Regions from separate parts of the Paraburkholderia sp. RAU2J genome, predicted to be linked through region 2. Evidence: riboswitches for the same ligand, from Rfam matches in the RefSeq annotation. Region 2 holds a riboswitch; each other region holds the start of a gene.
The links. Region 2 has a riboswitch for cobalamin ahead of B0G69_RS26585 (oxidoreductase). Riboswitches for the same ligand answer to the same signal wherever they lie in the genome.

Region 1 (7,841 bases), on a different contig from region 2:
GACATTCAGGGCACAAAGACCCGAGTTGTCGTGGTGTGCCGTAATTCCGGCTTCGATGCGGGTGCGCGCCTCAATCGGCTGGTGTCAGAAGCGCATCCGTTCAATGCCCAATGCCCGACACGTTCAGGCTCTTCCGGGACCGTCATTGTCGTGCGAGTGATCGCTGGCTGTCGAAGCCGTGGACACGTTCTCAGCCAATATCCACGAGCGCTTCGCACGCCATCATATGGTGCCGATCGGCCGCACTTTGCCTCGGACCATCAACGCGTCCGAACATTCTCGATCAGCCGATATTGACAGGCAAATCGTCGTAGCGCCTGAGCTTGTAGAAAAGTACAGAGGCCAACCAGCTGACGACGAAGACGCCAATTACCGCGTAGCCGAGCAAGCCGAAATTGTCCGACGCGGTGCCGACGAGTTCCCAGAAACCGCCCTTCAGGTCCAGTTTGTCAGCGATCAGCGCCAGCGCTTCGATGCCGCCGATCAACATGGCCACGACTACCGACACGAACGTGATGGTGATGTTGTAGTACAGCTTGCGGATCGGCTTCATGAACGCCCAGCCATAGGCGCCGAGCATCAGCACACCGTCGGCGGTATCGATCAGGCACATGCCAGCGGTGAAAAGCGCCGGGAAAATCAGGATCGTCGCGAGCGACATGCCGTTGGCGGCCTGAGCGGCTGAAATGCCGAATAGCGCGACTTCCGTGGCGGTATCGAAGCCCAGCCCGAACAGGAAGCCGATCGGATACATATGCCAGCTACGCGAGACGAGCCGGAACAGCGGGCGAAAGATTCGCGAAAGGATGCCGCGCTTGTTGAGCAGCATGTCGAGATCTTCTTCCACAAGGCGCTCGCCTCGTTGCACACGGCGAAAAGTCTTTACGACCGACACGAGAATCATCACGTTCACAATTGCCAGCACCAGCAGGAAACCTGCTGAGACGGAGGTGCTGATAATGCCGCCGATCGCTTTAATGTCTTCGAAGCGTGCTTTCAGCGTAACGGCCGCGAACGCAACGGCAATCGACAGCGCGATGACGATCGTGGAGTGGCCCAGGGAAAAGAAAAACCCCACGGCAACCGGCCGTTTGCCACCCTGCATCAGCTTTCGCGTGGTGTTGTCGATCGCTGCAATGTGGTCGGCGTCGACCGCGTGACGCAAGCCGAACGTATAGGCGAGCAACGCCGTGCCGATCAGCGCCGGCCGGCCATGTAGCGCGGTCAGCGCCCAGATCCAGATACCAATGTTAGCTGCGACGAGCAGCGAAAGGATCCCGATGACCTTGCTGCGTAGCGCATGTGGACCGTCGTCGAAAAGATGGGAAAGGTAGCGCTGTTGCATGAATTCCTCGCATGCCAGTTGAACCACCCGGTACGGGTAGCTTGAGCCGGGCGCGTTTGCGTCCCGGGCGCGGCAGGTCTCCTGGCTTACGCATCCTCGTCCGGCGTCGCCTTCCCGGTTGCCCAGTGGCTTCATGATGTCGGACTTCGCGCTTACAGTTGCGGGCACAGCTATGGCCTTGGCAGTCGCCTCACCATATTCCCTATTAATGCCTTGCGGCAGCCATTGCACCGCCGATTATCGCGCAGAACTGGCGCGGACAGCTTCCCTCACGGGCATCCTGATCAGGCGCTCGTGACGAAGGCGCGGGCACGGCTCGCAGTTCAGGTGCGGGCAGCGGGATTCGCCGGTCGGGCCGTAGCCATGCAAGGACAGGGACGAAGAATCTGCACGACGGGCGCGTCTGCCGCGCCCGAAGATCCCGTCAGTGACACGATCCAGAAACCCCACAGCACAACGGCCAGCATGGCGCCCACAATCAGATGGAATGTCGCACGCAACAGGAGGTCGATAGCACGCATACATTGCTCCCGGTCGGAATTCCGGCTTGCGGTGCGCGTCAGGTATTCAACCGGACCGCGCGCCGAGCGAAGGCCAGCTCAGTGACCCATGGTCGCAGGACTTTTCGTCTCGCACTCGGCCTTCACCTGCTCGCCGTCGCTGAATGTGAAGGTGAACGGAATCGACATCCCCACCTTGAGCGGCTTTTTCGGCTGTTCCAGCATCACGTGGTATCCGCCCGGTGTGAACGACAGCGTGCCGTTCGCAGGCACGGTTGCCTTATGGACCATCACCATTTTCGACGTGCTGCCGTTGCTCTGCGTCTGGTGAAGCATCGCCATGCCGTACGCGTCAGTTTGCACGCCGGTCAGGTCGATCGGCTTCCCGCTCATGTTCATGACGCTGAAATAGCCGCCCGATGGTAAGTCGCCCGGCAGCAGGCGTATCCAGCAGTCGGAAACCATCACGGATGCGGGAGCCGCTGCAGCACCTCCCGCGCAACCGCAAAGCGCGGCAAACAGAATGAATTTGAGTGTGGGCTTCATGTTGATCTCCTGGGTACAGGGTTGCACTGCGTCTTCAGTCCGCCAGCGGCTGGAGCGGGCGGCCAGATAGCATGCGGTCGGCCAGCCAGACCGCGATGAGCGTGACGCCCATCAATGGAAACACCACGCCGAGCGCCGCGAGCCCGAGCTTCCAGCCGCGCATTGGCACCACTGCGCGATCACGTCCGGGCGCCCCAAGCCTGCCCGCCGGTCGGCGTTTCCACCACATCACACAGCCCAGTGAAGGCAAGCGTCGCGAGGCCGAGCGAGAGCGCCGCGCAAACAATCTGATTGGCGAGGCCGAAGTAGCGACCCATGTGCAGCGACGTGCCGTATGACACCGCCTTTCCCACCGCGCCGTAATCACCGTAGCGGATATCTTTCAGGATCGCGCCGCTGTACTGGTCTATATAGACCGTGCGCTCGAGCTTCGGGTCCGGCGGGAAATACGACACCGTATATACGCCGCTGGCGGAGGCGGGCAACGCAACGTCGTAGTCATCGGGCAGACCGAGCGCACGCATTTGCGCCACGACGCGGCCGAGTGTCCATACCGTGGGGGCGGCATCCTGCGACTGCGGTACCGTCGCTGCGCCCGCGGCCCACGGTATCTGCGGCAGCGGCAGGTCATCCATCGTCATGCCGGGCATCGAATCCATGCCAGCCTCCTGGCTATCGGCCGCGTTGCCCACCACGGCTGCGAGTTGAGCGGCACCCCCCGGCAGTATCGAGTGTAGCGGCAGTCCGCCCCACGAGCCCGGTGGAGAGCCGAGGTTGAGACTTGCCGAGAGCGACTTGAAATGCTTGCCCCATGAGCCCGTCCATGGCAAGCCGGTCACGACGAATGCAAGGGCGCCTGCGGCGAGCCAGATGCCAAGCGCCGCGTGCATGCTTTTCCACAGCGGTCGGCCGCGCAGCGCGAAGCTTGGCACGAGCGCGCCACGCAGCGTCGTGCCCGCGCGCGGCCACCACAACGCGATACCGGTGCCGATCATCACGAGCGTCCAGCACGCAACGAGTTCCATCAGCAGTTCGCCCGGCTTGCCGAGCAGAAGCTTGCGGTGAATCATCCGGTCAATCTGCATGAAGCGTTGGTCGACACTGAGCGTGCCGAGCACCGTGCCGTCGTACGGATTCAGGTAGATGCTCTGCTTTTCGCCATCGGGTTGGCGGAAAATGAACTCCACGCTGCGATCTGCGCGCGACGAGATGCGCGCGGTCATTGCTAGCGAGTCCGCTGGCAGCGCCAGGCGCGCGTTCGCCAGCAACGAATCTTCGCCGAGGCGCGTTACATCGCGCGGCTCGACCACCAGCCTGTGCGGATACAGCAGCGGCTCGATCTGCGGCTGAAAACAGTACAGCGTGCCGGTCAATGCGAGCACCACGAGAAAAGGCATCACGAACAGACCGGCATAGAAATGCCAGCGCCACAGCGTGCGATAGCTGCGGCTCGCAGCTGCGGCGGTGCCCGGTGTCGAACGCGAGTCGGTTGCGGCAGTGGACATGAGATACCCCCTCCTTTACAGATGCAGCCGGCCTTCGACATAGAAGGTGCGGCCCGGGTACGGGTGATAGACGAAGTAGCGCGAGTCGAAAATATTGTCGACGCCCACGCCGATCTCGCTCAGCTTTGTCGGCCGGAACGTGAACTTCGCATCCGCAACCGTGTACGAGCTCGTCCCGCCGAACACGTCCGGATTCGAGTCGGTATTGGTCAGCGTGTTGTACTGCCTCCCCGAATAGCGCACCGCAAGCGTCAGCGCCGAACGGGCGTCGAAATGATACGTGGCGGCAACGTTCGCGCGCCACAGCGGAATCCGGTAGAAGTATTTGCCTACCGTCGCGGGGTTCTGCGCATTGGCAAGAATCTTCGACTGCGTGTACGCGGCGTTCGCAATCAGGTCAAGGCCGCGCACGAACACATCCTGCCCCTGATAGCTGGTTTCCACGCCGCGCGAGCGCACCTTGCCGATGTTCTGGAAGTTCGTGATGTTCGGAATCACGGTCGTGTCGGTCTGGCTGAAAATCGTGTTCTTCACATCGTCCTGAAACAGCGACAGCCGGAACAAACCGTTCCAGTGTGCCCATTCCGCAGTCAACTCTTTTGAGAGGTCGTCCTCGGGCTGCAGATTCGGGTTGTTGTTGATGATCGACGAACCGTTGATCTTCCCCTGGAACAGTTCACCGACTGTCGGGAAACGGTACGCGCGAGCAATCGACGCACGCAGCGTCAGATCGTCGGTGACGTCGAGCGACAGCGACGCCTTCGGTGAAAAATGATGCTGGTCGGCCCCGGCATAAGGCAGAGTCGTCGCGCTGAGCGACTGGGAGCCGTCGTAGGCGCGCCAGTCCTCATAGCGCACACCGTAGACGAATTTCCAGCGCGGCAGGAAGCGCCACGCGTCCTGCGCATAGGCAGCCTGAGTCTGTGTGCGGCCCTTGAACGCGTTGGCGAAGCTGCTAGCTGAACCGTCGCGCCATGCCGCGGTGTTGAAGGTTTCGTTGTCGAGGAAATAGTTGTCGTAGTGATATCCGAACGTGAGGGCGTGATTCCAGAAACCTGCCTGCGGCGTCGCCGGTGTGTAGGTGGTCTTCAGGTCCAGCGTCTTCCAGCCGGTGCCGTCCCCGAACGTAACGACGCCCGGGCCGTTGCCGGGTCCGCCAGCGTTGGCGGTGCGTGCAACGCTGTTCGACACGTCATAGTACGATGCGATCGCTTCGCCGTTCCAGCCGGTAGCGTTGTGCGTCTTCAGCCACGCGCCGTACAGCCAGTTCTCGCTGGTGCCGAGGCTCGGTGCGAACGCGGCGGCCGGAATGTTGTACTCGAATCCGTTGATCGCAACCTTGCCGCTATATACCGGATTGCCGTTCGCATCCCGCAGGAATGTCGACGTCTCGCTGTTATAGGTCTGATGCCAGTAGCCAAGCGTGAAGCCGGCCTGCACGGTCGGCGTGAAGTCGTACTGCATCTTCAGTTTCAGCTGGTCCTGGATCGTTCGTTCGATCCCTTCGCCGTTCACGCCGAGCACTGCGGTCGGCGCGTTGGTCTGGTTGTTATAGAAATACGCGCCGGTGACCGGCGTGTCGCCCGGTTTTGCAGGCGTGGTCGACTTTGCGAGCGTGGCGAACTGTAGAGGCTGGCTCGTGTTCTCGAAATGATTGGCACCAACAAAATACGAAAACTTTCCAACGCGATCGCCAATCGTCGCGCTCGTCTCAGTGCCGTTGAAATTCTGATTAACCCCATACAGGTCGAAGTGCTGCGTGAACGCTTTCACGGTCGCGTCCGCTTCGAATCTGGTGGGCATCCGCGTCGTGATCAGCACGGTTGCGCCGAGCGAATTGCCCGGATAGAGCGCGGAGTACGGACCGTAGATCACGTCTACCTGCTGGATCTCATCCGGAAACACCATGGACCAGCGCGGCGGAAAGTAATAGCTGTTGCCGAGCAGATTCGACAGCAGCAGCCCGTCCGCATAGACCAGACCGCGCGCGCTTTGTACGTTACTCGTGCCGCGCACCGCGATGATCGAGTTCAGATCGCCGATGAAGCGTTTGCGCACCGCAAGATTCGGCAGATACTTCAGTACGTCTTCCGTGTTAACGACGTTCCAGTTTTTGAACTGGTCGCGCGTGACCGTCTCGGTCGACGCGGGCAGGTTCGGATCAACGACGGGGCGATAGCTCCCGGCGCCACTCGCGGTTACGGAAACTGGCGGTAATGTGGTGACCGCGTGGTCCGCGCCGGTTGCGTTAACGGAAGAGGCCGCAGCGGGGGCGGTTGTGATGCCGGCTGTATCTGCGAATGCAGGATGGCCGACGAGTGCGAGGGGCAACAATCCGAATGCAACACGGCGCGTGCGTGTGCCGCCGCGAACTTTTCGCGGAGCGAAGCAAAGCATGTGATCTTTTCCTGCGTGCGTTGATAAATGCCGCATGCGCGCCCTGGATGGGCGCGTACTATTGCTGCGGCGAACGACGGTCAGGAAAAGGCGGGAGGGTCCCGTGGGCGGCCGGACGGAAAAGCGCCGATCGGAGTAAAGCGTGTGGACAGCACGGCTGCCGCAATTGCGACCGGCAACAGAAGCACCGGCACAACAGCCGGCGGTATCGGTGGCGGCGCCGTGTGGGTCGCGAGCAGATCGCAGTAGCCGCAGGCGGATAACGGGTCGCCCGCATGATGACTTACGCTATCCGTTTGCATAGCCGAACAGAGCACTGCGACCGGTTCACCGGTGCGGGCCGACGCAATCAGCTGGCTCACGACCGGCACGAACACGACGAGGCACATGGCAAGCGTGCCAAGCCATGCGCAGAGTCTTCGACGGACGTGAAAGGTCATGAGCGGTTGAATTTGTTAGCGGGCGCAGTTTAGCACTGGTTCTGTAAGCAGGTTAAGCACTCCCTCTTCGCTTCCCGCCTTACGCGCGACATTTTGACGCGCTCGTGTGACGCGGCCTGTGGCGCAACGGCCCTCGAATGGAGCCTTGTCGTCGAGAGTTGTAAAGCGGATGAGGCACTACGCGGGCAGACGAATGAAAGCTCTCCGCAATAGACTGTGCTTCTCGATCCTGATCTTTGCGACGGCAATGCCGCGATCCATGCCCCCATTCTTTCATCGCTGTGTGCGTCTCGTTGTCGGCGCAACGCTCTCTGTTTCACCGGCCGTCTGCCACCATGAAGAGCCGTGGAAGCTCACGGACGTCCGGGGGCATTTGCCCGATCTGGATTTCGCGCTGACCTCAGACGCCGGCAAGCAGATCAGTCAGGCGAACCTGGCAGGTGATGTCACACTCGTCTACTTCGGCTACACGCATTGCCCGGACGTATGCCCGGAAACGCTGGCCAAGCTCGCTCAGATGACACATCAGCTCGGCGACGCCGCACAACACGTGAAGGTCCTGTTCGTGAGTGTCGACCCGGCGCGGGACACGCTCGCAGTGATGCATGCGTATGTCGATGCGTTCGACGCAAAGCACGACGTCGGCCTGACCGGTTCCGATAGCGCGATCAAGGCGCTCGCGCAACGCTATCGCGTCGCTTACCAGGCTGACGAGCCCCGCGCGAACGGTGGATAAGAGGTAACCCATAGCTCGGCGATCTACATATTCGATGCGAAAGGGCATGCACGCCTGATCGGCGCGGACGACGATCCGGTCGACGCGTTCGTGCACGATGTGCGTCAATTGGCTGACGAGACCTGACGACAGGCGCCCCGCGACCGTGCAGAAGAGGCCGCGAACGAGCCCGCGAGTCCGCGGTGTATTCAACAGATAGAGTCGGATGTGCGTCGGAGGTTTCGGCCAGATTTGCCCGGAAGAGGGCTTGTTGTCGCCGCCCAAAGTTCCACGCAGATCGCCGCGTTCCAGCTGGTCAATAACCGTCTATGACCAGAATCCCTACGCAGCCTCAACGCAAGATTTCCTGGCATGCAAGTGTGGGCGCCAGTA
Region 2 (7,841 bases):
TGTAGGACACGTCGGCTTCGACGCGTGCGTGCAAGCCGTGCACCTGGCAGCCTGCGCCAGCGGCACGATCCACAGCAGCCGCACCCTCGGCATACAACGCCTGAATCCTTCGCGCGGTGTCCAACGCCCCCGCGCCGAGAATCACGATCGCGGGCGCGCTCATCCTTGCCATTTTTTCCCCGGCACGACGAGCAGCGAAAAATACGGTGACGCCATCGGGTCCACTTCGGCGAGCGGCACGATGCGTTGATTGCCCATCGTCGCGCGTTCGACGTACAGGGCGCGCTGTGCGAGGCCGAGTTCGCCGAGCACGCGCCGCACCTTGTCGAAATTGCGGCCGAGCTTCATCACGACGGCGGCGTCGGCATCGGCGAGACGGCGGCGTAACTCGTCCTCGGGCAGCACGCCCGACAGCACCGACAAACTCTGATTGCGATACACGAGCGGCGCGCCGAGCACCGCAGCGCCGCCGAGCATCGAGCACACGCCGGGCACCACTTCGCTCTCGTAGCGCGCCGCGAGCCGGTCGTGCAGATACATGTACGAGCCGTAGAAGAACGGATCGCCTTCGCAGATCACGGCGACGTCGCGGCCCGCATCGAGATGGCCGGCGACGATCTCGGCGGCGGTGTCGTAGAAGTCGGCGATGATCGCCTCGTACGAGAGCGGCGGTTCGAGCGCTTCGGTCGTGACCGGATAGACGAGCGGCAGATGCGCCTGAGCCTCATGCAAATGCGCCTCGATGATGCCGAACGCGTTGCCTTTCTTGCCCTTCGCGACGAAGTACGCGACCACCGGCGCCGCCTTCAGCAGACGCAGCGCCTTCAGTGTGATGAGTTCGGGGTCGCCGGGGCCGACGCCGAGTCCGAGCAGTCGTCCTTGCACGCTCATTTATTCGACCTCCGTGGCCAGTGCGTTGACGGCGGCGGCGGCCATCGCGCTGCCGCCGCGCCGGCCGTGCACCACCACGTAAGGCACGCCGCGGCTGTCCGCGGCGAGCATCGCTTTCGATTCGGCCGCCCCGACGAAGCCCACCGGAAAACCGAGAATCAACGCGGGTTTCGGTGCGCCGGCATCGAGCATGTCGAGCAGATGGAACAGCGCGGTCGGCGCATTGCCGATCACGACGACACTGCCGGCGAGTTGCGGACGCCACAATTCGAGCGCGGCGGCCGAGCGCGTATTGCCGATTTCGCGCGCGAGCGCCGGCACGTCCGGATGCGTGAGCGTGCAGATCACGTCGTTGTTCGCGGGCAGCCGCGCGCGTGTGATGCCCTGCGCGACCATGCCGGCATCGCACAGAATCGGCGCGCCTTGCGCGAGCGCCGTGCGGCCTGCCGCACCTGCGTGCGCGGAAAACTGCAGCGCGTCGATCACGTCGACCATCCCGCACGCGTGGATCACGCGCACCGCGAGTTTTTCGAGGTCAGCGGGGATGCGCGACAGGTCGGCTTCCGCGCGGATCGTCGCGAAAGATTGGCGATAGATCTCCTGACCGTCGCGAATGTAATCAAGCATCTGTGTCACTCCGGGACAGGTGGGCGAGCAGGTCGGCGGCCTGTGCGATCGTTAGTTGGTGCGCGACGCAGTGGCCGAAGCCGGCGCCGCCGTTGCGTCGATAAAGGTCATAGAGGCCGGGCGCGGCGGCCAGCAGCGTGTACGGCGCGCAATGCGCGGCGGCGCACGAGCGCATGCAGCCGCTCAGGTGCACGTCGACATTGGCGGGCAGGCGGGCGGCGAGGCGCAGCGCGTCGGCTTTGGTGTCGGCGAGGCTCTTTGCGCAACCGCTCGAACCGGCGCACGCGATCAAACGCGTGATGGGTTGTGCGGGATCGCAGGCGAGCCCGAGGGCGCTCAGTTCGGCCAGCGCGGCGGGCAGTGCGTGCGTCGGGATGTCGGGCAGCAGCACGCTTTGCCAGGGTGTGGCGTGCAGCGTGCCGTTGCCGTGGCGTTGCGCGAGCGCGGCGAGGCCGTGCAGCGCGGCGGCGTCGAGGCGGCCGAGCGGCGGCTGGCCGCCCACGTGCCACATGCCGGCCTCGCGTTGAGCGTGCGCGCCGAGACGTAGCGCGGCATCGGCTGTGGTACTGCGGCGCCATTCGGTGAGCAGGGCGTCGCGTGACAGCGGGAAGTCGACGTAGCGTTGGGCGTGCTGCAACAGCGCGTCGGCGGAATGCGTGGCGAGCAGGTCGCGCATGCGGAGGGCGTCGGCTGGTGCGAGGTCGAGGAACGTGTGCAGCAGCGCGCGCACGAGCGCGGGGACTTGTGAGGGGAGGACGGTGGCTAAGGGGCGGTGGTCGTGGGTGTGCGTGGAGCGGGTGCGTGAATTCCGCATGACCGTGCTGCCGGTCAGCGTAGCCGAAAGTGCATGGGCAGCAACGACAACAGCCGCAGCCGCGGTGGTTCGCACGTTCGTAGCCGCGTTCGCTTTTACGCCAACATCAGCACCAGCACCAGCATCGTCGTCCGTAACCGCGTTTGCGTTCTCCTCCACCTCGACACAAGGACACCCCGCCAACCCGAACACGAACCGCACACCGTCACGGCTCGAAGTCGCCGCGAGCCACACATCGTGTGGATGATCGACCCTCGCCAGACGTTCGCCGCCATCCAGCAGCAGCGCGAATTTCGGCGACAGCGCCGTAAAGCGCGTCTCGCTTTGTAGCAGCGTGAGCAATTCCGCGCATAGCGGGGCGGTGTCGATCAACGCGAACGGATCGCGTCCCGCTGCGGGGCTGATCATCACGTTGCGCACGTCGTCCGCGGCGCTCACGGCCACGGCATTCAAAGCGTCGGTGGCGTTCGGTGCATCTGATATGTCGGCGACACTCGCCGTAGCGGTGTTCGAAATCTCGGCTGCGTCCACAGCGTTGGCTGCGTTCGCGCCTGCCCGAGGCTTCGTCATCGGCCCAAGCCCGGCCTCGACCAGCGCCGCGATCAACGCGGCTTCATGCCCCGTGCGCACGCCACGCACCTGCAGGTTCGCCCGATTGGTCAGCTCGATCACGCCGGCCGCGTGCCGCGTGCTCGCATCGGCGATCACTCGCGCCTCGTCCGCGCTCAACTCGCCACCTGGCAGCTTGATCCGGCAGATGCCACCATCACGCGCGGCAACGATGCGCAGCAGCCCCGGACACGCCGAGGGGCGCGGTGTCGAAGCCGCGTGGGGCAAAGCAGTGGAGGGCGAAGCTTGAGTCAAGACGGACACCGGTTTAGCGTCGCGCGACGGCCCGAGCAAGCCGCGAGGCGGATTGCTGCGGCATCGGTACACCCCGCCCGATGTTGGCTGGCACGAACAGTCTCGCCGGCAGGTCTCCTGGCTGGCAGGTCATCGTCCACCGCAGCCTTCCCGGTCAAACCAGTGGCGCGTAGCGCAGGCGGACTCGCTGCATACAGTTGCGGGGGCAGCCACAGTGGCACTGTGTTCCCTCTTCGGCCCGGAAGGGCACCGGCGGCTGTATTATGCCTTTTTTCGAACCGCGCAACGAGGCTGGACGCTTTGACCGGCGTGGCGCGGCGCATTGATTGAAGACTCAGAATGAGGATGGTGGCATGCCGGCGTGGCTGACCGTGGTGGGCATTGGCGATGACGGCTTCGCCGGTTTGGGACGGCCCGCGCGGCGTGCGTTGCTGACGGCGTCGGTGGTGTACGGCGGCGAGCGTCATCTGGCGATGCTGCCCGCGCGCCTCGCCGCGCGCCGCGCCGCGTGGCCGCGTCCGTTCGATCTCGCCCCGCTGCTCGCCGAACGCGACGGTGCCGTGTGCGTGCTGGCGAGCGGCGATCCAATGCTGTTCGGCGTCGGCGCGATGCTGGCGCGGCAGTTGCCCGCGGAGCAATTGCGCGTGCTGCCTGCGCCGTCGTCGTTGTCGCTGGCGGCTGCGCGGCTCGGCTGGCCGTTGCAGGACGTCGCGACGGTGTCGCTGGTGGGCCGTCCGTTGGCGGCGCTGAACGCGTATCTGCACGACGGCGCGCGCGTGTTCGTGCTGAGCGCGGACGGGCGCACGCCCGCGGCGCTTGCCGGTGTGCTGAACGCACGCGGCTTCGGCGCGACGCGCATGAGCGTGCTCGAACATCTTGGCGGCGAACGCGAGCGCCGCATCGACGGTCGCGCGGATCAGTGGAGCGCGGGCGAGGTCGCCGCGCTGAATCTGATCGCGCTCGAATGCCGGGCGACGGCAGGCGCGCCGCGTCTGCCGCTGACCTGCGGCTTGCCCGACGACGCATTCCGTCACGACGGTCAGTTGACCAAGCGCGACGTGCGCGCGATCACGCTCGCGCGCCTCGCGCCGACGCCCGGCGAATTGCTGTGGGACGTGGGCGCGGGCAGCGGCTCGATCGGTATCGAATGGATGCGCGCGCATCCCGCTTGCCGCGCGATCGCGATCGAAGCGCATGCGGAGCGGCAGCGCTTCATCGAACACAATCGCGATGCGCTGGGCGTGCCTGGGCTGCAACTCGTCGCGGGCCGCGCGCCTGCTGCGCTGGATGGGTTGCCGGTGCCGGATGCGGTGTTCATCGGCGGTGGGGTGACGGTGCCCGGTGTGCTGGACGCGTGTTGGGCCCGATTGCGTGACGGTGGACGACTGGTGGCCAATGCCGTCACGTTGCAGGGCGAGGCGGCGCTGGTTGGGTGGCGCGAGCGGTTTGGCGGCACGCTCACGCGTATCGCGCTCGCGGACGCGCAACCGCTCGGCGGCTTCGATACGTGGCGGCAGACGTTGCCGATCACGTTGCTCGAAGTGACCAAGGCGGCTTGCGGCAATGGCGAGGCAAACGGCCTGCGGGCAACGGAGAGTGGCAGCGGTGAAATTGCAATGAAGGATGCGAAGGTCGAAGACAGCACGAACAGCACGAACAGCACGAACAGCACGAACAGCACGAACAGCACGAACAGCACGAACAGCACGAACAGCACGAACAGCACGAACAGCACCGCCGCCCATCACTCCGCTTCACCCCACCAACCGTAATGCGCGAAGAATCTCCCGAACACGTCGCGCCGCTGCGTAGCGGCTACACGACCGGCAGTTGCGCCACGGCGACGTCGCTCGCGGCGGCGCGTCTGCTGCTCGCGGGCGTGGTCAGCGAGGTCGCGGAGATCGTGTTGCCGAAAGGCCAGCATGTGCCGATGCCGCTCGTGTTCTGCCGCCTGCTCGCCGACGGTGCTGAGGCCGGCACCATCAAGGATGCCGGCGACGACCCCGACGTGACCCACGGCGCGCTCGTGTTCGCTCGCGTGCGCCTCATCCCCGAGCCGGGCGTCATTTTTCGCGCCGGACCGGGCGTCGGCACGGTGACGCGCGCAGGCCTCACGCTGCCGGTCGGCGAGCCCGCGATCAATCCTGTGCCGCGCAAAATGATGGCCGAGCATCTGACCGACCTCGCTGCGGAGCACGCGTATGGCGGCGGCTTCGAAGTGACGATCGGCGTCGAAGCCGGCGAGGAGCTCGCGCTGAAAACGATGAACCCGCGCTTGGGCATACTCGGCGGCCTGTCGATTCTCGGCACTACCGGCATCGTGCGGCCGTTCTCGTGCTCCGCGTATATCGCGTCGATCCATCAGGGCATCGACGTTGCGCGCGCGAACGGCTACACGCATCTGGCCGCCTGCACGGGCAACGCGAGCGAAGACGCGATGCGCGCGCGTTATGCTCTGCCGGATATCGCGCTGATCGAGATGGGCGACTTCGTCGGCGCGGTGCTCAAGCATATGAAACGCGCGCCCGTCGACCGGCTCAGCGTGTGCGGCGGCTTCGGCAAACTCAGCAAGCTGGCCGCGGGCCATCTCGACTTGCATAGCCGCCATTCGAGCATCGATCTCGAACGGCTCGCGACATGGGCCGCGGAGCAGGGCGCCGATGCCGCACTGCAGGCGGCGATTCGCGCGGCCAACACGAGTCAGCAGGCGGTGGCGCTCGCACACGCGCAGCAGGTGCCGCTTGCCGATATCGTCTGCGGGCATGCGTTGGCAGTGGCGCGCGCGATCGTGCCGCCGCAGGTGAATGTCGAGATGTTCGCGATCGACCGTCAGGGCAATGTGATTGGAGCGGCGCGATGATGCGGCTCCTGTTGCTCGGCGGCACCGGCGACGCGTTGAAGATCGCGCGCCAACTCGGCACCGCGCACGTGTACAGTCTCGCGGGTCTCGGCAAGGTGCCGGACGATCTGTCGTGCACGCTGCGCGTCGGCGGCTTCGGCGGCAGCGAGGGCCTCGCACGTTACATCGCAAACGAAGGGATCGGCCTCGTGATCGACGCGACGCATCCGTACGCCGCGCGCATCAGTGCGAACGCGGTCGACGCGTGCCGCGCGGCACGCGTGCCATGCTGGGCGCTGCGTCGTCCGGGCTGGCGCAGCCAAGCCGGCGACGACTGGCGCATGGTCGACGACTGGAACGAACTGATCGGCGCGCTCGCGCCGTTCAGGCGGCCGCTCTTCACGCTAGGCCGCGAGCCGCTCGCACATCTCGACGAGATTCCGCCGCGGCAGTTCTGGACGGTGCGCTGTCTCGATGCGCAGCCGGACACCGCACGCTCGCGCATCCTCGCGGCGCGCGGGCCGTTCACACTCGACGGAGAGCGCGCGCTCTTCGCACTGCAAGCGTTCGACGTGGTGGTGAGCAAGAACAGCGGCGGCAACGCGACCGAAGCGAAGCTGCAGGTGGCGCGTGAACGCGGCTTGCCGGTCATCATGCTGCGTCGTCCGGCCTTGCCGGGGGTCGATCGGGAATTCGACAGCATCGCCGGTTTGCTGGATGCGTTACGCGCTCATCAGGTGGAGCTGCGGGCCGAACAGCACGCCCCCGGCACGACGGGTAATTGAATCTCTGGAGTCTTGAATGACGGTGTTTTTTATCGGCGCCGGTCCTGGCGACCCGGAACTGATCACGGTAAAAGGGCAGCGTCTCGTGCGCAGTTGTCCGGTGATCCTGTACGCGGGTTCGCTGGTGCCGGCCGCGGTGCTCGAAGGGCACAGCGCGGAGCAGGTCGTCAATACGGCCGAGCTCGACCTCGATCGGATCGTCGCGTTGCTGCAGGCCGCGCACGACAAAGGGCACGACGTGGCGCGCGTGCACTCGGGCGATCCGTCGCTGTACGGCGCGATCGGCGAACAGATTCGCCGCTTGCGCGAGTTGCGCATTCCATACGAGATCGTGCCAGGCGTGACCGCGACGGCCGCATGCGCGGCAGCGCTCGGTTGCGAACTTACGCTGCCCGATGTGTCGCAGACGCTGATCCTCACGCGCTACGCGAGCAAAACGACGATGCCCGAAGGCGAGCAACTCGCCGACCTCGCCCGGCACCGCGCGACGATGGCGATTCATCTCGGTGTGCGGCATCTCGCGCGCATCGTCGATGAATTGCGGCCGCATTACGGCGGCGCGTGTCCGGTCGCGGTCATCTATCGCGCGAGCTGGCCGGATGAGGAAAAACTCACCGGCACGCTCGACGACATCGTGAGCAACGTGCAATCGAGCGCGATCGAGCGGACCGCGCTGATTCTGGTCGGCGAGGTGCTCGCCGCCGAAGGTTTCGCGGACTCGACGCTGTACGCGAAGGGCGGTTGAACAGCGGCGTGTGCAAGCCCATCCGTGGATGGGTTGCATCACTTTCACCAACTCGTCAATCCTCGAGCGGCGACAACACCTCGACCGGCATCTTCTTTTCCGAGCCGATGTGAATCGCCGGCACGAACGCGAGCAACGCCACCACGAAGAGCGCGATCACGAAGATCGAAACGAACGTCAGATGCAGCGACTGATGCAACACCAGACGGATCATGTCGCTATCACCGAGGCTCGCTACCTGATTCTGCAGCAGCGCTTTCAACTGGTCCGACGTGA
Region 3 (7,841 bases), 410 kb from region 2:
CACCAGATCGGCGTCGTGATAGCTCGCATAGTCGCCTTGCTCGCGCGAACGCGCAGGCTGGATGCCGACGAACACCTGCCCACACCGCCAGCCCGCGATCATGAAGCGGCCGCGCCGCAGCGTCGGATCCTGCTCGGGCGTGCCCCAGCGCGCATTCAGTGCTTGACGCGCGCCGGCGGGCAGCGCGTTGAAATGTGCGAGATAGTCGTCGAGCGCGAGGCTTTGCAGCGCGGGCCGCAGATCGCGCATCACCGGATCGTTGGTTACGCCTTGCGTGAGCTTCTTCAGCAGCGCATCGCCATCGGCGAGCAATTCGTCCGCGAGACGATAGCCCTCGTCGCGCAGCATCGCCAGCATGCCGACCACCGACGCCGGTGTGTCGAGTCCCACACCATTGCCGATGCGCCCTTCGCTCATCGGATAGTTGGCGAGAATCAGCGCGAGTTTTTTGTCCGCGTTATCGAGTGAACGCAGACGGCACCAGCGCCGGCTCAGTTCGGCGAGAAAGCCCACACGTTCGAGGTCCGGCTGATAACGCACCACGTCGACCTGGGTGTGCACACAGCGATACGCGAGCCCCTTGAAACTGATCGCGCGCGTGATGATGCGCCCGTCCACTTCCGGCAGCGCGATATGCATGGCGATATCGCGCGAATTGAGGCCGTGGTTGTCCTTGAGCCAGTCGTCGCGATTGCCGCCGCTCAAAATCACCTGGAACACCGGCGCGTCGCCGGCCAGCGCGAGCGGCGCGGGGTCGTCGATCGCGGACGCGGCGAAGGCCGTCGTGTTCAACACCAGCGCGACCTCGTGTTGCGCGCATAGCGTCTGCACGACGTCGCGGCTCATCGCATCTTTCAGCGACGTGATCGCGATCGGCAACGGATTGAGGCCCTGCGCTTCGAGCGCGTCGATCAGCGCGTCGAACACCGCCGTGTTGGCCGCCTGCAGATGCGCCTTGTAGAACAGGATCGCCGCGATCGGCGCGCCGGCTTGCCAGCGCGCCTGCCAGTCGGCGACGCTCGGCACGTCGTGCCGCGGATGATAGAGCGCGGCGGCCGGCAACGCGCGCGGCGGCGCAGGCTCGCGCCCCCAGCCGAACGCGCGGTGCGCGATGCAGCGCAAAAACGCCTCGGCGTTTTGCGGCCCGCCTTCACGCAGATAGCGCCAGAGCTGATGACACAGATCGGCGTCGGCGGTGCTGCGCGCGAGCAGGTTCGGATCTTCCTGCAAGTCGCCGGAAAACATCGCGAGCGTCTGCTGTTTGCGCTCCGCCAGCGCGACCACCTGCTCGATGCCGTACGGCCAATACGCTTCGCCGCCCAGGTGATCGACCACCACCACGCGCGCGTGCTGCAGCACATCCTCGAGATAGAAATCGACCGAGGCCGGTTGCCGCAGATACGTGACGTTCGCGAGCCGCACGCTGGGGAAGCCCTCGCCCAGCCGCGGAAACACACTCGCGAGCAGCGACAGCGTGGTGTCGGCGGAACTGAGCACGACGATGTCGGCGGGCTGCTGATCGATACGGATCACGCCCTGCGTATCGTCGACGAAACCGCCCGGCGTCGTGCGCAGCAGATGCATGAGTGCTTACGCCTCGCTGGCCGCGGCGCTCGACGACACGACGCCGAGCGCCGCGTCGAACGCGCGTTGCAACGCGGTCTGGTCGAGATCTTCGCCGATCAGCACGAAGCGGCTTTGCGTCCCTTCGCCGGGCTGCCAGCGTCGATCGAAATAGCTGTCGAAGCGCCGGCCCACCCCCTGGATCACGAGACGCATCCGTGCGCCCGGCAATGCGGCGAAGCCTTTCACGCGGTAAATCGTGTTCGCTTCGACGAGCGCTTGCAGCGCGGCGATCACCGCTTCGCGCGACGGCGCGCTCGCCTGCACCACCACCGAATCGAATTCGTCATGGTGGTGATCGGCATCCTCGGCGGAACCGTGATGATCGTGGCGCAAGTGGATCGTTTCTTCCGATGCCGCTTCGAGACCCAGCAGCGTATGCAGATCGAGCTGGCCCATTTGCGCGCGCACGATCTTCACCTGCGGCGCAATCTCTTCGCGGATCACCGCTTCGAGCGCGCCTTGCTGCGCGTCGTCGAGCAGGTCCGTCTTGTTCAGGATCACGAGGTCGGCCGACGAGAGTTGATCTTCGAACAGTTCGTGCAGCGGCGACTCGTGATCGAGATTCGGATCGGCCTTGCGCTGCGCGTCGACGGCCACGGGATTGTCGGCGAACTGGCCGCTGGCGGCAGCCGGGCCGTCGACGACCGTGACGACCGCATCGACGGTGAAGCTGTTCCTGATCTGCGGCCAGTTGAACGCCTGCACCAGCGGCTTGGGCAACGCGAGACCGGAGGTTTCGATCAGCACGTGATCGATCTGCTCGCGGCGCTCGACGAGCTTTTCCATCACGGGAAAGAACTCTTCCTGCACGGTGCAGCACAGGCAGCCGTTCGCGAGTTCATACAGTTGCCCTTCGGTTTCGACGCCGTTTTCATCGCAACCGACGCCGCAGCCTTTGAGGATTTCGCCGTCGATGCCGAGCTCGCCGAACTCGTTGACGATCACCGCAATGCGCTTGCCGCCCGCATGCTGAAGAATATGCCGCAGCAGCGTGGTCTTGCCGCTGCCGAGAAAACCCGTGACGATGGTGACGGGGATCTTGCGCATTTGAGTTTGCATCGTGTGGTCCATCCGTAGGCGTTGCACGGGGCCGCCGGTACGTTCGCGCGTCTGTCTGCATGGGCCGGCCGAGCGGACACGCACGAGGCGCACGCGCTGCCAAAGCCGGCTCGATCACAACACACGGGGACGAACGGCGGCGTCGCCGCGACAACGGTAAACAGAAAGCGGGTGTGAGGTCAATAACGCGCCGTCGCATCCCCGCGACGGGCATCCTGCGTATTCTGGCCGGTATCCGGGCTGGCGAAAGCGCCGCTTCCCCTTCCCGGACGAGTGATTTCTCGCCCAGTGGTGATATGCCGACGCGGCCTTGCGCGTGGACATCGAAGCCGGCTCCGCAGCGTCGGTCAATCCAGTCGACGCCACTTTTCGCTTACCGTTGCGGGGGCAGCACAGGTTGACCCGGTCCAATGCAGGCGGGCACCCTGTTTCCCGTTTAACTGCATGCGCACGAGCGCGCACACGAGCACCAAAGTGCGTGCGAGTGTAGGCCGGCGGCTCCGCGCCGTCAAGGAAACGCCGGCCGCAAGCGCTTATCGGACGGGGTGCCATGTGCTGTCGTATGCGCGCGTTTGGTGCCCGCACATGCGTTCGCGTGTGCAGTTAAACGGGAAACAGGCAGCGCGTCATGTGCTCAACCTGTGCTGTCCCCGCAACGGGCATTTACGTGAAAACCCCTATCCCTTGGAAGCCTTGTCAGGCAAGGGTTCCAGCCAGATGCGCTGGAGCCCTGCGGGGCGACTACATTGCCGTGGGGAGCGAGTGGGGAAGTTGCGGGATGTTTGCGGAAAGAACCCCGGCCGTCTGGGGGAATTCGTAAAGACCACTTGCCATTGGCGGCGGTTATGAAGCTGGGTCACCAGACACGCGCGAACGTCACAGCGGGCCGGATTCCCAGCGGGAAAGTACATCACTCGTCATCGTCTGCCCGGCGAGGCCAGTTGAGGGACGGCGGACGATTTTCCGGTTTCACAATTACCGGACGCAAGACAACTCCCGGACTCTTCTCGGCTTCGACAACATCGGCATTTACATTTCAGATTCGTCCGACTTCCAAAAAGGGGACGCAGCAGTAGCCTCTTGGATCCATTGTCCAGGAGGAAATTTAGCGAATGCCAACGAATCAAATCAGCGACGCCGTGAGCCTGTGATGCTCAACAGGAATTGTCCACGACGTCGTCTGGCCAGACAGACCGCGCGTCTGTCGAAAAACCGTGCGCTTTTGCTCGGCCTCCTCACGCTACTGTCTGGCGGCGTGCCAACGTATGCGGCAGGCCTGCTGCAACTGGCTGACGACGCATTCTCCAACGACGCCAAACTTGCGAGCGCCGAAGCGGCCTATCGGGCAGGACTTGAAAAGGAACCCGAGGCGCGCGGCGCGCTACTGCCTCATCTTTCCTTTACGGAATCCACATTCAGGAACACCGTCAATGTTCCCGGCCAGCCTGCGGCCGGCTATTCGACGGTCGGGTCAACGCTGTCGCTGAACCAGTCTGTTTTCAAGTGGGACGACTGGCAAATCTATCAGCAAAGCAGGCTATCCGTGATGGCGTCCGGCCTCGCCTTCGCAAGTGCAAAACAGGATGCGACACTTCGTGTGTCGCAGGCATACTTCGACGCGCTGGGCGCTAAGGACACTTTCCTGCTGGCCCAGGAGCATCAGCGTTCAGTCGCTGAACAACTGGCGCTCACACAACGAACATTCTCGCTAGGCGCTGCCACCGTCGTTGACCTTGATGAAGGACAGGCAGCCGCGGACGCTGCCGTGGCTGACCTTGCACATGCACAAGGCGACCTCGCGACCCGATACGCCGCCCTGCAAAAGATAGTGGGGCATCCTGTCGATGGCCTGGACCCACTCAATGACGATGCGGCGTTATCGCTTTCCATATCTCAGCCAATCGAAAACTGGGTGTCGGATGCCGAAACGTCAGGGCTGGACGTCAGACAGCAGCAGATCGCCCTTGAGATTGCACGACGCGAAATCTCGAAGGTCAATGCGGGATTCATGCCGAGCATATCGATTGTCGGCAATGTCAGTCACGGTAACGCGGCATTCATCAACGGACAGACAAACTTCAATACCGGCGCGAACCGGGCAACGTCCGGCGAAGTGGGAATTCAGATCAGCATTCCCCTGTTCGACGGATTCTCCACGACGAGCAGAAAGCGCGAGGCGCTCGCACTGCGCGACAAGGCAGACCACGATCTTGAAGACGCGCGCCGTTCGGCTGCGCTGGATGCGCAACAGGCGTTCTTTGGTGTGCGTGATGGACTGGCGCAGGTTTCCGCGCTTCGCACCGCGCAGCGGTCGGCTGAGACCGCCCTGCGTTCGAATCGCAAGGGCTTCAAGGTGGGTGTGCGGATCAATGCAGATGTCCTGAATGCCGAGGACAAACTGTTCAGCACCCGGCGCGATCTTTCAAAAGCGCGCTACGACACACTGATGCAATTTCTCCATCTCAAGGCAAGCGTGGCCCAGCTCGACGGCACGACGCTCGCGCAACTCGTCGGCAGCAGCGACGGGCAACCCGAGCAGCCAAACAAATAAAAAGACCTTCATGTTTCATGCAATCAAGCGACACGCGTGGTTTGCCGCGCTGTTTGGTGTTGCCAGCAATCTGCTGGTTCTCGCCCCCACGTTGTACCTCTTGCAGGTCTATGACCGCGTGTTGCCAAACCGAAGTCTGGAAACACTCGCCATGCTGATGGCTTTCATGGTCATCGCATTGCTGATGATGCTGGCCGTCGATGTGGTGCGCAGTCGCCTGTTGAGCGACCTCGGCCGGCAGCTTGCTGACCGCCTTGACCGGCTCTCACTGGCCGCGCGAATCGAAGCGCATGCGCGGCGCGTTCAATCGCCCGACATTGCAACGGCGCAGGACGTCGCTGCATTGCGGGCCTTCCTCTCCGGATCAGGGATCACCGCGTTTCTGGATATGCCGTGGCTTGTCGTTTATCTCGTTCTCATGTTCCTGTTTCACTGGTCGCTTGGCCTGATTGCGATTGCGAGCGCGGTGCTGCTTGTGAGCGTGGCGCTACTCAATGACCGGCTGACGAAAAACAGCGTGCGCGCCTACACCGCACATCAGCGCGAGACAGACCAGCTATACACACAGATCAACCGTAACGCGGAAATCGTGACGGCGCTCGGCATGAATACGGCCGTGCTCGATGCGTGGTCGTCGCGTCGGCGCATCGATCTCGACGCGCAGGCGCAAGCGGCCGACACTTCAGCCCTTAGCCGGAACATCAGCAAGACGCTACGTCAGGCGATTCAGGTCGTGATGATGGCGGCCGGTGCATGGCTCGTCATTAACCAGATTGCGACGGGCGGCGTCATGCTCGCCACCACCATCCTGTTAGGCAAGGCGCTCGCGCCAGTCGAGCAGATGCTTGGGAGCTGGAAGCAGTTTATTGAGGTGCGTCAGAGCTGGAAGCGGCTCGACGCGCTCTATCGTCGCCCACCCGTAACGCGACCAGTTGAATTGCCGCGACCTCAGGGACGGCTCACGGTCGAGTCGCTAACGTTCAATAGTCGCGGCGTGGGTGATCCGCGTGGGCGCATGTTACTCAGGGGTATTCATTTCGCGCTGACTCCGGGGCAACTTCTGGTGATCGTCGGTTCAAGCGCGTCTGGAAAGTCAACGCTATTGCGGTTGCTTGCCGGGTTGTGGGCACCACAGTCGGGCACGGTTCGACTTGACGGCGCAGATATCGCGCAGTGGCCGCGTGAATCACTCAGTCGCTTTCTCGGTTACGTGCCTCAGGACGTGGAACTGTTCTCCGGAACGGTTGCAGGCAACATCGCCCGCGACCCCGATCCGGCGAAAGCGGACGCGGGCGCTATCGTTCGTGCGGCGCAGCGGGCGCGCGTTCACGAGTTGATCCTCACCTTGCCAAACGGCTATGAAACGCAGATTGGCGAGGCGGGAGAGACCTTGTCAGGCGGCCAGCGCCAGGCCGTTGCACTCGCCCGCGCGCTCTATGGCGAGCCCCGGCTTGTGCTCCTTGACGAGCCGAATGCCAATCTCGATACGGACGGCGAACGGCTATTGAACAATGCCGTACTGCAACTGAAGCGGGACGGCGTGACGGTCGTCGTGGTGAGTCACCGGCAGACCGTCCTGTCGATTGCCGACCGCGTACTGGTGATACGCGGCGGCCAGATGGAGTGTTTCGGAACGCGCGAGCAGGTTGAAGCGTGGATGCGATCACGAACAAATCCGGTTGGACCACCTGCCGACAAGCCGCAACGCCAGGAGGCTCCGACGTCATGAAACTGGGACCAGCTATCCAGTCCGTTCGCGCCAGACTGACGCACCCTTTTACCAATGTGTGCGACCTTCATCCGTTCGACGATGGCCCGCGCTTGCCGCGCAGGACGATTACGGCTGGTTGCATTGTGCTGGTCGTGGGAGTGGGCGCACTCAGTCTGTGGGCCACGCTCGCGCCGCTATCCGGTGCGGTCGTCGCCGAAGGCGTTGTGCGGGACGATGGTGAACGCAAGACCGTCCTGCATCAGGAAGGCGGCATTATCAAGGCGATCCATGTGAAAGACGGTGATCGCGTCAAGGCTGGCGACCTGCTGATAACGCTGGACAACGTGCGGCCCGGGGCGGAAGTCGCCGCATTGCAGTCGCAACTCGATGAAGATGACGCGAAAGCGGCACGGCTCAACGCAGAACGCGGCCTGAAAAACGCCATCACGTTTCCGGCCCGCTTTACGGAAGACTCATCGAAGCCGGGTATTGCAGAGTTGATGCAGCGAGAAAAGACGCTATTCGACTCCGAGCGCAAGGCGCTGGCAGACCAGCTCGCGCTACTTCAGGAACAGGCGGCACAGACGCGTCAGGAGATTGCCGCCGTCACTGCACTCGTGAACACCAGCGAACAAAGCCTGGGCATTTCAAGGCAGGAATTGCAGGTCAACGAACAGCTACGCAGCGAGGGTTACGTCACCGAGACAAAGATGATGGAATTGCGTCGCGCTGCGGCTGACTATCAGTCGCGTCAACAGTCGGATGCGGCGGAACTGATTCGCGCACGGCAGAAGCAGACCGACCTCGATCTGAAGATTGCCACGTTGCGCAACGACTATGTGAAATCAGCCGATGGACAGTTGAAGGACACCACTGCGAAGATTTTGCAGATTA

Region 1: it holds a riboswitch for cobalamin, as region 2 does, so the genes downstream of both, B0G69_RS40180 (HoxN/HupN/NixA family nickel/cobalt transporter) here and B0G69_RS26585 (oxidoreductase) in region 2, are expected to answer to the same signal.
Region 3: it holds a riboswitch for cobalamin, as region 2 does, so the genes downstream of both, cobW (cobalamin biosynthesis protein CobW) here and B0G69_RS26585 (oxidoreductase) in region 2, are expected to answer to the same signal.

Annotation. Positions count from the first base shown of each region.
Region 1 covers NZ_RBXG01000004.1:487,738-495,578, forward strand. Annotated here, with positions in the region: gene B0G69_RS40180 (HoxN/HupN/NixA family nickel/cobalt transporter) at 284-1,345, opposite strand; cobalamin riboswitch at 1,399-1,587, opposite strand; gene B0G69_RS40185 (copper chaperone PCu(A)C) at 1,945-2,391, opposite strand; partial or broken gene B0G69_RS40190 (PepSY domain-containing protein) at 2,426-3,896, opposite strand; gene B0G69_RS40195 (TonB-dependent receptor) at 3,912-6,227, opposite strand; gene B0G69_RS40200 (DUF2946 domain-containing protein) at 6,374-6,733, opposite strand; gene B0G69_RS40205 (SCO family protein) at 6,993-7,469, shown strand.
Region 2 covers NZ_RBXG01000002.1:2,035,125-2,042,965, reverse strand. Annotated here, with positions in the region: gene cobJ (precorrin-3B C(17)-methyltransferase) at 1-163, opposite strand, end outside; gene B0G69_RS26595 (precorrin-2 C(20)-methyltransferase) at 160-891, opposite strand; gene B0G69_RS26590 (precorrin-8X methylmutase) at 892-1,518, opposite strand; gene B0G69_RS26585 (oxidoreductase) at 1,511-3,196, opposite strand; cobalamin riboswitch at 3,286-3,465, opposite strand; gene cbiE (precorrin-6y C5,15-methyltransferase (decarboxylating) subunit CbiE) at 3,550-4,968, shown strand; gene B0G69_RS26575 (cobalt-precorrin-5B (C(1))-methyltransferase) at 4,968-6,056, shown strand; gene B0G69_RS26570 (cobalt-precorrin-6A reductase) at 6,053-6,820, shown strand; gene cobM (precorrin-4 C(11)-methyltransferase) at 6,837-7,565, shown strand; gene B0G69_RS26560 (MDR family MFS transporter) at 7,621-7,841, opposite strand, start outside.
Region 3 covers NZ_RBXG01000002.1:1,620,186-1,628,026, reverse strand. Annotated here, with positions in the region: gene cobN (cobaltochelatase subunit CobN) at 1-1,584, opposite strand, end outside; gene cobW (cobalamin biosynthesis protein CobW) at 1,591-2,685, opposite strand; cobalamin riboswitch at 2,894-3,174, opposite strand; gene B0G69_RS24775 (TolC family outer membrane protein) at 3,836-5,236, shown strand; gene B0G69_RS24770 (type I secretion system permease/ATPase) at 5,247-6,965, shown strand; gene B0G69_RS24765 (HlyD family type I secretion periplasmic adaptor subunit) at 6,890-7,841, shown strand, end outside.